Regions from separate parts of the Marinobacterium sp. xm-g-48 genome, predicted to be linked through region 3. Evidence: predicted binding sites of a transcription regulator. Region 3 holds the regulator's gene; each other region holds the start of a gene.
The links. The regulator sigma-54, encoded in region 3, starts transcription at its own class of promoters, with help from an activator protein. The targets are predictions, from matches to a motif close to TGGCACNNNNNTTGCTNT.
Positions count from the first base shown of each region.

Region 1: the regulator sigma-54 is predicted to act here: its motif matches at 1,113-1,130, upstream of glnA (glutamate--ammonia ligase).
Region 2: the regulator sigma-54 is predicted to act here: its motif matches at 1,432-1,449, upstream of glnK (P-II family nitrogen regulator).

Region 1 is NZ_WBYQ01000010.1:4,707-8,169, forward strand. Features, by position in the region: gene typA (translational GTPase TypA) at 1-826, opposite strand, end outside; gene glnA (glutamate--ammonia ligase) at 1,216-2,622, shown strand; gene glnL (nitrogen regulation protein NR(II)) at 2,947-3,463, shown strand, end outside.
Region 2 is NZ_WBYQ01000006.1:81,628-85,090, forward strand. Features, by position in the region: gene XMG48_RS09880 (ammonium transporter) at 1-1,004, opposite strand, end outside; gene glnK (P-II family nitrogen regulator) at 1,040-1,378, opposite strand; gene XMG48_RS09890 (accessory factor UbiK family protein) at 1,672-1,920, shown strand; gene XMG48_RS09895 (YifB family Mg chelatase-like AAA ATPase) at 1,960-3,453, shown strand.
Region 3 is NZ_WBYQ01000001.1:530,180-533,642, forward strand. Features, by position in the region: gene rapZ (RNase adapter RapZ) at 1-173, opposite strand, end outside; gene XMG48_RS02705 (PTS sugar transporter subunit IIA) at 176-634, opposite strand; gene hpf (ribosome hibernation-promoting factor, HPF/YfiA family) at 647-937, opposite strand; gene XMG48_RS02715 (RNA polymerase factor sigma-54) at 990-2,489, opposite strand; gene lptB (LPS export ABC transporter ATP-binding protein) at 2,520-3,245, opposite strand; gene lptA (lipopolysaccharide transport periplasmic protein LptA) at 3,248-3,463, opposite strand, start outside.

The sequences.
Region 1 (3,463 bases), on a different contig from region 3:
TACAGACAATGTCACCTGCTTGTGCACTGTCGACATCGACACGATCAAGACCGTGGTAGCCCATGATCTTAAGGATACGACCTGAACGCATTTTTGCGTGTGAATCGATGACTTTAACAGGCGTGTTGGTAGAGATCTTACCGCGTGAGATACGACCCACACCGATAACACCGACAAAGCTGTTGTAGTCCAACGCAGAGACCTGCATCTGGAATGGACCTTCTGTATCGACGTGAGGCGCATCAACGTGCTTGATGATCGCTTCAAATAGAGGCGTCATATCGTCAGCCATAGCTTCGTGATCATCACCCGCAATACCGTTGATCGCTGAGGCGTAGACAATCGGGAAGTCCAACTGCTCATCGGTAGCGCCTAGGTTGTCGAACAGTTCGAAAACCTGATCCATAACCCAATCTGGACGTGCACCAGGACGGTCGATTTTGTTGATAACAACGATTGGCTTAAGGCCGCGTGCAAAGGCTTTCTGAGTAACGAAGCGTGTTTGTGGCATTGGACCATCAACTGCATCAACAAGCAGAAGGACCGAGTCAACCATCGACATAACACGCTCTACCTCACCACCGAAATCGGCGTGCCCAGGAGTATCGACGATGTTGATGCGGTAGTCGTTCCAAGTGATGGCGGTGTTTTTGGCAAGGATGGTGATGCCACGCTCTTTCTCTTGGTCGTTTGAGTCCATGACGCGCTCAGCGCCTTCATCACGACGGCCAAGGGTACCTGACTGCTCTAGAAGTTTATCAACTAGGGTGGTTTTGCCATGGTCGACGTGTGCGATGATGGCGATATTGCGAAGATTTTCGATCACGAGGTGAGTCTCATTAATTAAAGATGCGCGGATTATACGCGTCGAGCGTGATCAAGGCGAATTAATAGCCAATAAATTTGGACCATATGAACAATTGTTAGAAGCGAATCTAGTGCAAAATTTTTTGGCTGGAGTATCATATTGGCACACATCGACAGACTAGTAATAGTTTAAAGCACCATTGTGGTGCGTATGTTTTAGGTGTGCATCAAATTGGTGCGTTTATTGTCATTGGTGATTCGTTGCTGATGCGGTAAATCACCGTAAATAAAGACTTTTTTCGAGTTGGCATACTGTTTGCTAGCTCGTTAGGAAGACTGAGCTTGCATGGTGCAGGCTTAAACCCAAGGCTACTAGTCTGGCAATATCTGATAATGGAGAGAGCCATAATGTCTGAACAGACACTAAATCTGATCAAAGAAACTGACGCGAAGTGGATCGACCTTCGCTTTACAGACTCTAAAGGTAAAGAGCAGCACGTAACTATCCCAGTTCACGAAATGGGTGACGACTTCTTCGAAGACGGCAAAATGTTTGATGGCTCATCTATCCAAGGTTGGAAGGGTATTAACGACTCTGACATGATCCTTCGTCCAGATGACTCTTCATCTATCGTTGATCCATTCTCTGAAGATGCAACAGTCATCATCCGTTGTGACATCGTTGAGCCTGCTACAGGTCTTGGTTACGAGCGTGATCCACGTTCTGTTGCTAAGCGTGCAGAAGAGTACCTGAAATCAACAGGTATCGCTGACAGCGCTATGTTCGGTCCAGAGCCAGAGTTCTTCGTATTTGACGAAGTTCACTTCCACTCTGACATGTCTGGTTGTGGCTACACTGTATCTTCTGAAGAAGCTGCATGGTCTTCTAACAGCAAATTCGAAGGCGGTAACACAGGTCACCGTCCACGCGTTAAAGGCGGTTACTTCCCAGTACCACCAGTAGACTCTCTACACGATCTTCGTGCTGCAATGTGTGACGCGATGACAGCGATGGGTCTGCACGTAGAAGTACACCACCACGAAGTAGCAACTGCTGGTCAGTGTGAAATCGGTGTGGCAGGTAACACCCTTGTTAAGAAAGCTGACGAAGTTCAGATTCTTAAGTACGCAGTTCACAACGTTGCTCACGCTTACGGTAAAACAGCTACGTTCATGCCTAAGCCAATCGTTGGTGACAACGGCTCTGGTATGCACGTTCACCAGTCTCTATCTAAAGGCGGTGTTAACATCTTCGCTGGCGACGCATACGCGGGCCTATCTGAAGAAGCTCTTTACTACATCGGCGGTATCATCAAGCACGCTAAAGCGCTTAACGCTCTATGTAACCCAGGTACTAACTCGTACAAGCGTCTTGTTCCAGGCTTCGAAGCACCAGTTATGCTAGCTTACTCAGCTCGTAACCGTTCAGCTTCTATCCGTATCCCATACGTAACTAGCCCTAAAGGCCGTCGTATCGAGACACGCTTCCCTGATCCAATCGCTAACCCATACCTAGCGTTCTCTGCGCTAATGATGGCGGGTCTTGACGGTATCCAGAACAAGATCCACCCTGGCGATGCAGCAGACAAAGACCTTTACGATCTACCAGCTGAAGAAGCTGCTCAGATCCCACAGGTTTGTTCTTCACTAGAAGAAGCTCTGGACGCTCTAGAAGCTGATCACGAGTTCCTAACTCGCGGCGGCGTATTCACTGAAGACATGCTAAACGCTTACATCGAACTTAAGCGTGAAGAGTGTGCTCAAGTGAGCCAGACAACTCACCCAATCGAATACGATCTTTACTACTCAGTTTAAGATCTTATCGATTCAAAAAACCCGGCACCTGCCGGGTTTTTTATGTCCAGGATGGACGGTATCCTGCAGGCGCATGGATGCGCAGGAGCAGGGTATGCCAGGACGAACAGTATCCTGCAGGCGCATGGATGCGCACAAAACACCTCGCACCAAAATGGTGCATAATATCTTCATATATGCCATTCTATTGTGCATGCTAAAACTCAAAAGCCCGTGGTTACTGGGTTTCGCTGAGTTGGCAACCTTTTTGCTTATTAAGTAGAGCTATTAAGGCTTAACGCTAGAGTAGAGCTGTTAAGTCATCAAAACCCTTGGGAATACCTAATGTTCGGATCGCAACAGTACAAATTGATTCTTGAAAACCTCAATACGGCTGTATTGGTACTGGGGCAGAAGTTCGAGTTGAAGTATATGAATCCGGCCGCTGAGGTTCTGTTAGAGGGTAGCTTTAAACGCTTAAAAAATTCACACATCGAGTATCTCTTTATTGGTTCCGAAGAGGAGCTCAAGCTATTAGAGAGTGTCTCTGCGACGGGACAGCATGTCAGTAAACGCGAAGCCGCTCTGATTACCTTTGGTGGTAACGAGTTGATGACGGATTACACCATCTCAAGGTTACCGAATGGGTTTCTACTGATGGAGTTGCACCCACGTGATCGCCTGGTTCGAATTGAGCGTGAAGAGGAGATGTTGAATCGACATGCCACCGCCAAAGTGCTTGTGCGTGGCTTGGCACATGAGATCAAGAACCCGTTGGGCGGGATTCGCGGCTCTGCACAGTTGCTAGAGCGCGAGCTGGATGATGAGGGGCTTAAAGAGTTCACCGGAATTATCATCGATG
Region 2 (3,463 bases), on a different contig from region 3:
ACAGAGATCGCACCGACAGGATCGTCAATTTTTAGTTTATCCAGCGTTAGGATAGAGAAGACAACCAGAACACCACCGATCGCACCGAAGATGTGAGCTTGTAGTGCAGAAGGGGTTGAAGGCTCTGCTGTGATCGCTACTAGACCTGCTAGTGCACCGTTAAGTGCCATTGTAAGGTCCGCTTTGCCGAACAGTAGACGCGCTGTGATTAGTGCTGCTACTACACCGCCAGCCGCAGCTGCGTTAGTGTTCATGAAGACAACGGCAACTGCGTTTGAGTTCTCAACGTCAGACGTTGCTAGAACCGAACCACCGTTGAAGCCGAACCAACCCATCCAAAGGATGAATGTGCCCAGTGTTGCCATTGGTAGGTTAGCACCAGGGATCGCATTGATCTCACCGTTCTTACCGTATTTGCCTTTACGTGCGCCAAGCATTAGGACACCTGCTAGTGCTGCTGCAGCACCTGCCATGTGGACGATACCTGAACCCGCGAAGTCAGAGAAACCAAGATCACCTAGAGTGTACATGCCGAATACAGCGTTGCCGCCCCAAGTCCAAGAACCTTCCATTGGGTAGATGAAGCCTGTCATCACAACCGCGAACGCTAGGAACGCCCATAGTTTCATACGTTCAGCCACTGCACCCGATACGATAGACATTGCTGTTGCAACGAATACCACCTGGAAGAAGAAGTCAGCTGATGGCGCGTAGGTCCACTCATCGGCAACACCGTCACCCGTGATGCTAGATAGGAAGTAGTCACCGCCGTACATGATCGCGTAACCGCAAACGAAGTACATGATGCAAGAGATCGCGAATAGCGCGATGTTCTTAGTTAGAATTTCAGTGGTGTTCTTAGAACGAACAAGACCTGCTTCTAGCATTGAGAAGCCTGCCGCCATCCACATAACCAGCGCACCACACACCAAGAAGTAGAAGGTATCGAGTGCGTACTTCAGCTGGGTAACATCACCAGCTGTTGTATTCAAAAGTTCTTCCATTGTTATGCCCTCCAATAAGGCCAAAAATCAAAACGTTATAGAGCTTCGTCGCCGGTCTCACCGGTACGGATGCGAACAACTTGTTCAAGCGCTGAAACAAAAATCTTACCGTCGCCAATTTTGCCGGTTTGCGCAGCATTGGTGATCGCTTCGATAACCTGATCTACGATCTCATCAGAGACAGCAGCGTCTAGGCGAACTTTAGGTAGGAAGTCCACAACATACTCTGCACCACGGTAGAGTTCGGTGTGGCCTTTTTGACGGCCAAAGCCTTTAACTTCAGTCACGGTGATACCTTGTACACCGATCTCTGATAGCGCTTCGCGCACGTCGTCAAGCTTGAATGGCTTAATTACGGCTGACACTAGTTTCATCAGATTTCTCCTTAATGTGAAAAGGGAGGATTAATTTTTTCCTGTGAACTCTATTTGCGAAACTTGTGCCAACTTTTAAAAATAACTTATAAAACATTGACTTATAAATTTTTCATGGGTCTCTTTACCGTTTTATCAACCTTTATAGTGCACGCCAGTATGCACCACAAAAGTGCATGCACTACTTTGGTGCGCCATATTGAGGCTAAAATAGTGATCATAGACGCTTGTCTTAAAAGGGTTCTGGTATAGTGCATCTATTGAGACGCATATCGATGTTAAAGGGGGCTGAGATGCTTGATCCTAAGATGTTTGAAAACCTAAGTCAGACGATGACCCAATTCCTTCAGGGTAACTCATCACTTCCAGGTCAGGAGGCGATGCAGCAGCAAATTAAAACTGTACTTCAATCAAGTTTTGCTAAACTGGATTTAGTCACTCGGGAGGAGTTTGACGCTCAGGCCGCTGTACTTCAGCGAACTCGAGAAAAATTAGAGCAGTTGGAAGCGATGGTTGCTGAGTTGGAGTCAAAAGAGTCCTAAAGCAACGCTAGGCCAACTGCAGGACCCAAGGATGGCGTCATGGCATTGGCAACTCTTTATAGCCGAGCTCAGCTCGGTATCGAGGCACCTCGCGTTCGCGTTGAAGTGCACCTTTCAGGAGGCTTACCCTCCTTTGCAATTGTGGGTATGGCAGAGACCGCGGTGCGTGAAAGCCGCGAGCGTGTGCGCAGTGCACTGTTAAACGCCGGCTTTGAATACCCGCAACGACGAATCACCGTTAACTTATCACCGGCCGATCTCCCCAAAGAGGGCGGACGCTATGACCTAGCCATTGCGCTTGGCATTCTGTTGGCATCCAATCAGCTTAAAACAACTCACCTGCAGCAGGCAGAGCTCTACTCAGAATTGGGCTTGGACGGCAAACTGCACCCTATTAGAGGCCTATTTCCGGCCGCCTATGCCTGTGCTGAAGCGGATTCACTGATTGTTATTGCCCCCGATAATAGCCAAGAAGCCTCTCTCGCGGGTGCTAAGCAACAACTTTCAGCTAAGACGCTGTACGATCTATGTCAGGCGTTGAGTGCTGAAAAGCTACCTGAAATAGACCCTCAACCCCCAGTTCATTATCCGCCGAGTTACCCCGTAGATCTTTCAGAAGTTCGGGGACAACCGATGGCCCGTCGTGCCTTGGAAGTGGCCGCCAGTGGAATGCATAACCTGCTTTTGAGCGGTCCTCCGGGCAGTGGTAAAAGTATGTTGGCCCAAGCACTGCCATCGATCCTACCGCCACTTTCGCAATCCAGTTGTATCGAAACGGCCAGTATCTATTCGGTCTCGGGTTTGCCGGTCGAGCGATTGTTTCGGGGTGAACGACCCTACAGAGCACCGCACCACAGTGCATCATCACGGGCGATGGTGGGGGGTGGATCTTCCCCTAGGCCGGGTGAGATCTCACTGGCGCATCAAGGGGTTCTATTTCTGGATGAGCTGCCAGAATTTCCCCGTTCTGTTCTGGAAGTTCTGCGAGAGCCGCTTGAAACCGGTGAGGTCAGTATTTCTAGAGTGGCGGGCACGCTGACCTACCCTGCGCGTTTCTCTTTGATGGCGGCGATGAATCCTTGCCCCTGCGGTTACTACGCTGATGGGACTGAGCGATGTCAGTGTTCTCAGGCTCTAATCGATCGATATCAGGGTCGAGTCTCTGGCCCATTGTTGGATCGATTTGATATGCGTCTGGCTTTGAGTGCGGTGCCCACAGAGGAGCTATTACTGGGCGAATCGCATGAGGAGTGCTCTGACGCAGTTCGTAAGCGAGTTAGTCAGTGTCAGCAGCGACAGTATGATCGGCAGGGCAAGCTCAACTCTGAGCTAACAGGCAGTGAAGTCCAAAAAGAGCTGAATGCTTCAGAGTCATTATCAAAAGAGTTTATGGTGATAGCGACACGCTTACAGCTCTCCGCTAGGGCTTGCCATAGAGCACTTCGCGTGGCTCGCACACTGGCGGATATGAATGCAGATCAGGCGATCGAAAACAGCCACATTATGGAGGCGCTCAGCTATCGACAGCTTTAACTGATGAGCA
Region 3 (3,463 bases):
ATGCTCACAGCAATCAGGGGTGCGGTATTCTGGTCGTTAAGCATCTGCTCGACCAACGCTGGCAATAGCGTCGCCGGTAGGTTGTCTATGCAATAGAACCCAACATCTTCAAGTGCTTGCAAGGCGGTACTCTTCCCTGAACCACTGCGACCCGAGATAACAACGACTCTCATGATCAGACCTTTGATAGCTCAGTTGCTTTATTGAGTAGGGCCTCAGAATTCGTGCAGTCTCTGAGTGAATTAAGGGCTTCGGGCTTGCTGAACAGCTCGGCTAAACCAGCCAGTGTCTTAAGGTGCTCATCATTTCCATCATCGGGCACGATCAGTGCGCAGACAAGATCGACCGGCGCTGAATCGATTGAATCAAAATCGACACCGTCATCAAGTGTGATTAAGCAGGCGGATGCTGTTGAGCAACCTGGGATCCGACAGTGTGGTATACCCACGCCAGAACCTATTCCTGTACTGCCTAACCGTTCACGATTGAGAAGGCCTGTAAAAATTTCATCTTCTGTCACGCCATCAACTGAAGAGGCCAGCTTTTCGCTGGCCACTTGTAGAAGGCGTTTTTTACTGGCGACTGACTCCCGGCAGGCGGTTGTTTCAGTCGTCAGTAGGTCACCTAGTTGCATGTTGTCGTTCGTTTATTTGTGAGATTTCATTTTTTCTTTATGCTTGATGATTTGGCGATCAAGCTTATCCACTAAGCCATCAATCGCTGCATACATGTCATCATGCTCATCAGAAGCGACCACTTGGCCACCGGCTAAGTGAACATCAGCCTCGGCTTTTTTACCCTGCTTTTCGACACTGAGAGTAACTTGTACATTCTGAATGTTGTCGAAGTGACGTTCTAGCTTATCGAACTTGTTACGTACGTATTCACTTAGAGCTTCAGTCAGGTCCACGTGATGACCAGTAATATTTATCTGCATATGACTTCTCCTCGTCTTAGGCGGAGTGAAAAAATGAGGCCGCCCACCTCAATTAAACCAAACGCTTTCTCTCATTTGAAGGTGGAATGTTGAGAACTTCGCGATATTTAGCAATGGTTCGTCTTGCAACATTCACCCCCTCTTCATCTAGTAGTGTAGCAAGCTTACTGTCACTTAGTGGCTTGCGAGGGTCTTCTTCTGAAATTAATTTTTTAATGATTGCTCGAATCGCAGTTGATGATGCACCACTGCCGTCACTGGTAGCCACCTGACTCGAAAAGAAATATTTCAATTCAAAGACACCGCGCGGGGTGTGCATGTATTTTCGAGTTGTAACACGGGAGATGGTGGATTCATGTAGATCAACGGCTTCAGCAATGTCGTGAAGAATAAGAGGCTTCATCGCCTGTTCACCCTGTTCAAGAAAACCGATCTGTCTGGAAACGATCTCCGTTGAGACCTTTAAGAGGGTCTCGTTGCGGCTTTGTAAACTCTTTATGAACCAGCGTGCATCCTGGAGATGGTCTTTTAAAAATTGGTTCTCCGCGGAGTTGTCTGCACGTTTAATCATGCCTGAGTAGACATCATTGATACGTAGTTCAGGGACTACGTCGTTATTGAGAGTGAGTGTCCACTCCCCCGCGCGTTTACGCACGATCACGTCCGGTACGATGTAATCAGTATCACCCAGATCTAACGAGTCCCCTGGTGTTGGGTTAAGTGATTGAATTAACCTAACCACCTCTGACAGTTGCTCCTCTTTGAGCCTCATACGGCGCATCAAAGATTTAAAGTCTCGACTGCCCAACAGATTTAAATAGTCGGTCGCTAGGCGCAGAGATTCGGCTCGCCAAGGGGTCTCTATGGGTAGCTGTCTTAACTGGATTTTCAAACACTCTGCAAGATCACGGGCACCGACACCGGGTGGGTCAAACTGTTGAATACGGTGAAGTACTGACTCTACCTCATCCATTTCCACTTCAAAAAAGAGTTCAGGTAGCTCCTCTTGGCAGCTGAGAAGAATGTCCTGCAGATCGGTGATCAGATAGCCACGATCATCGATAGAGTCAATAATCATCTCAGCAATGTATCGATCAACATCGCTGAAATTAACCAGATTCAGTTGCCAGTTAAGGTGGTCTTGGATGGTTTCAACCGCAGCGTCATTATCACCTGGCATCCAATCATCATCACGATTGGAATTTGAAGAGCTTTGGTAAGTATCGTCCCATTGACTGTCGGTTGAAAGCTGTTCAGGGATGTCATCAGTAGACCAGCTATCTTCCGGCTGAGACGATTCGAACGTCTCTTCGATCTCTGAATTAGATTGGGTCTCATCTGAGGTTGATGACTCTTTTTGCTCAATGCTTTGAGAGTTCTCTTCACTCTGATCTTCTTCATCGGCTACCTCCAGTAGTGGGTTACTATCGAGTGCCTCTTGAATCTCTGTCTGTAGCTCTAAGGAGGAGAGTTGCAGCAATTTGATCGCTTGCTGCAATTGTGGGGTCATGGACAGGTTCTGTCCGACTTTGAGCTGTAAAGAGTGCTTCATTAAAATGATAATTACTTAAAAGTGTGAGAGTTACAAGCGAAAATCATTGCCCAGATAAGCCTCTTTAACGGCTTGATTCATCATGATCTGCTCAGGCTCACCCTCTGCAAGAATGTTACCCTCACTAACGATGTAAGCCCGTTCGCAAATGTCGAGAGTCTCTCTGACATTGTGATCGGTTATCAGGACGCCAATACCTCGATCTTTAAGGTGCCTGATGGTCTGTTTGATGTCGCTTACAGAGATGGGGTCTACACCAGCAAAAGGCTCGTCCAGTAGGATGAAGTCAGGGTCGTTTGCTAGGGCTCTTGCAATCTCAACTCGGCGTCTCTCACCCCCAGATAGGACCATCCCTTTGGACTCTTTGATGTGAGTGATATGGAACTCTTCTAGTAGAGATTGAGCTTTCTCGTGTTGTTGATCTTTGGTCAGGTCTTTTCTCTGCTCCAGTATGGCCATCAGGTTATCGTAGACACTCAGCTTTCTGAATACAGAGGCCTCTTGCGGAAGATAGCCTAAGCCGCGTTTTGCGCGCTCATGAATAGGCATTCTAGTGACGTCGTCGCCATTGAGACGAATGTTGCCTCGATCCGCTCTGACCAGACCTACAATCATATAGAAGCAGGTTGTCTTACCCGCACCGTTGGGCCCAAGCAATCCGATAATCTCACCAGGCTCAACAGTGACGGACACATCTTGAATAACAGAGCGTCCTTTGTAGCTTTTGGCTAGGTGAAGGGCTTCGAGTGAACTCATGGTTAATTATCTTTTTTAGGCTGAAGAACCATTTTGACACGCTGGCTTCCGCTCTCACTGCTAAAGGCTTTTACTTTAGAGTTCGCCATGTCGTAATTAATTTTGGCGCCAGTGAACTCGTCACCACCCTGAGTCACTCTGGCGTTCCCCGTAATTAACAGCAGTTGAGAGCTTACTGTGTAATCTAGAGTTGAGCCCGTTGCATAGGTAATCTCTTG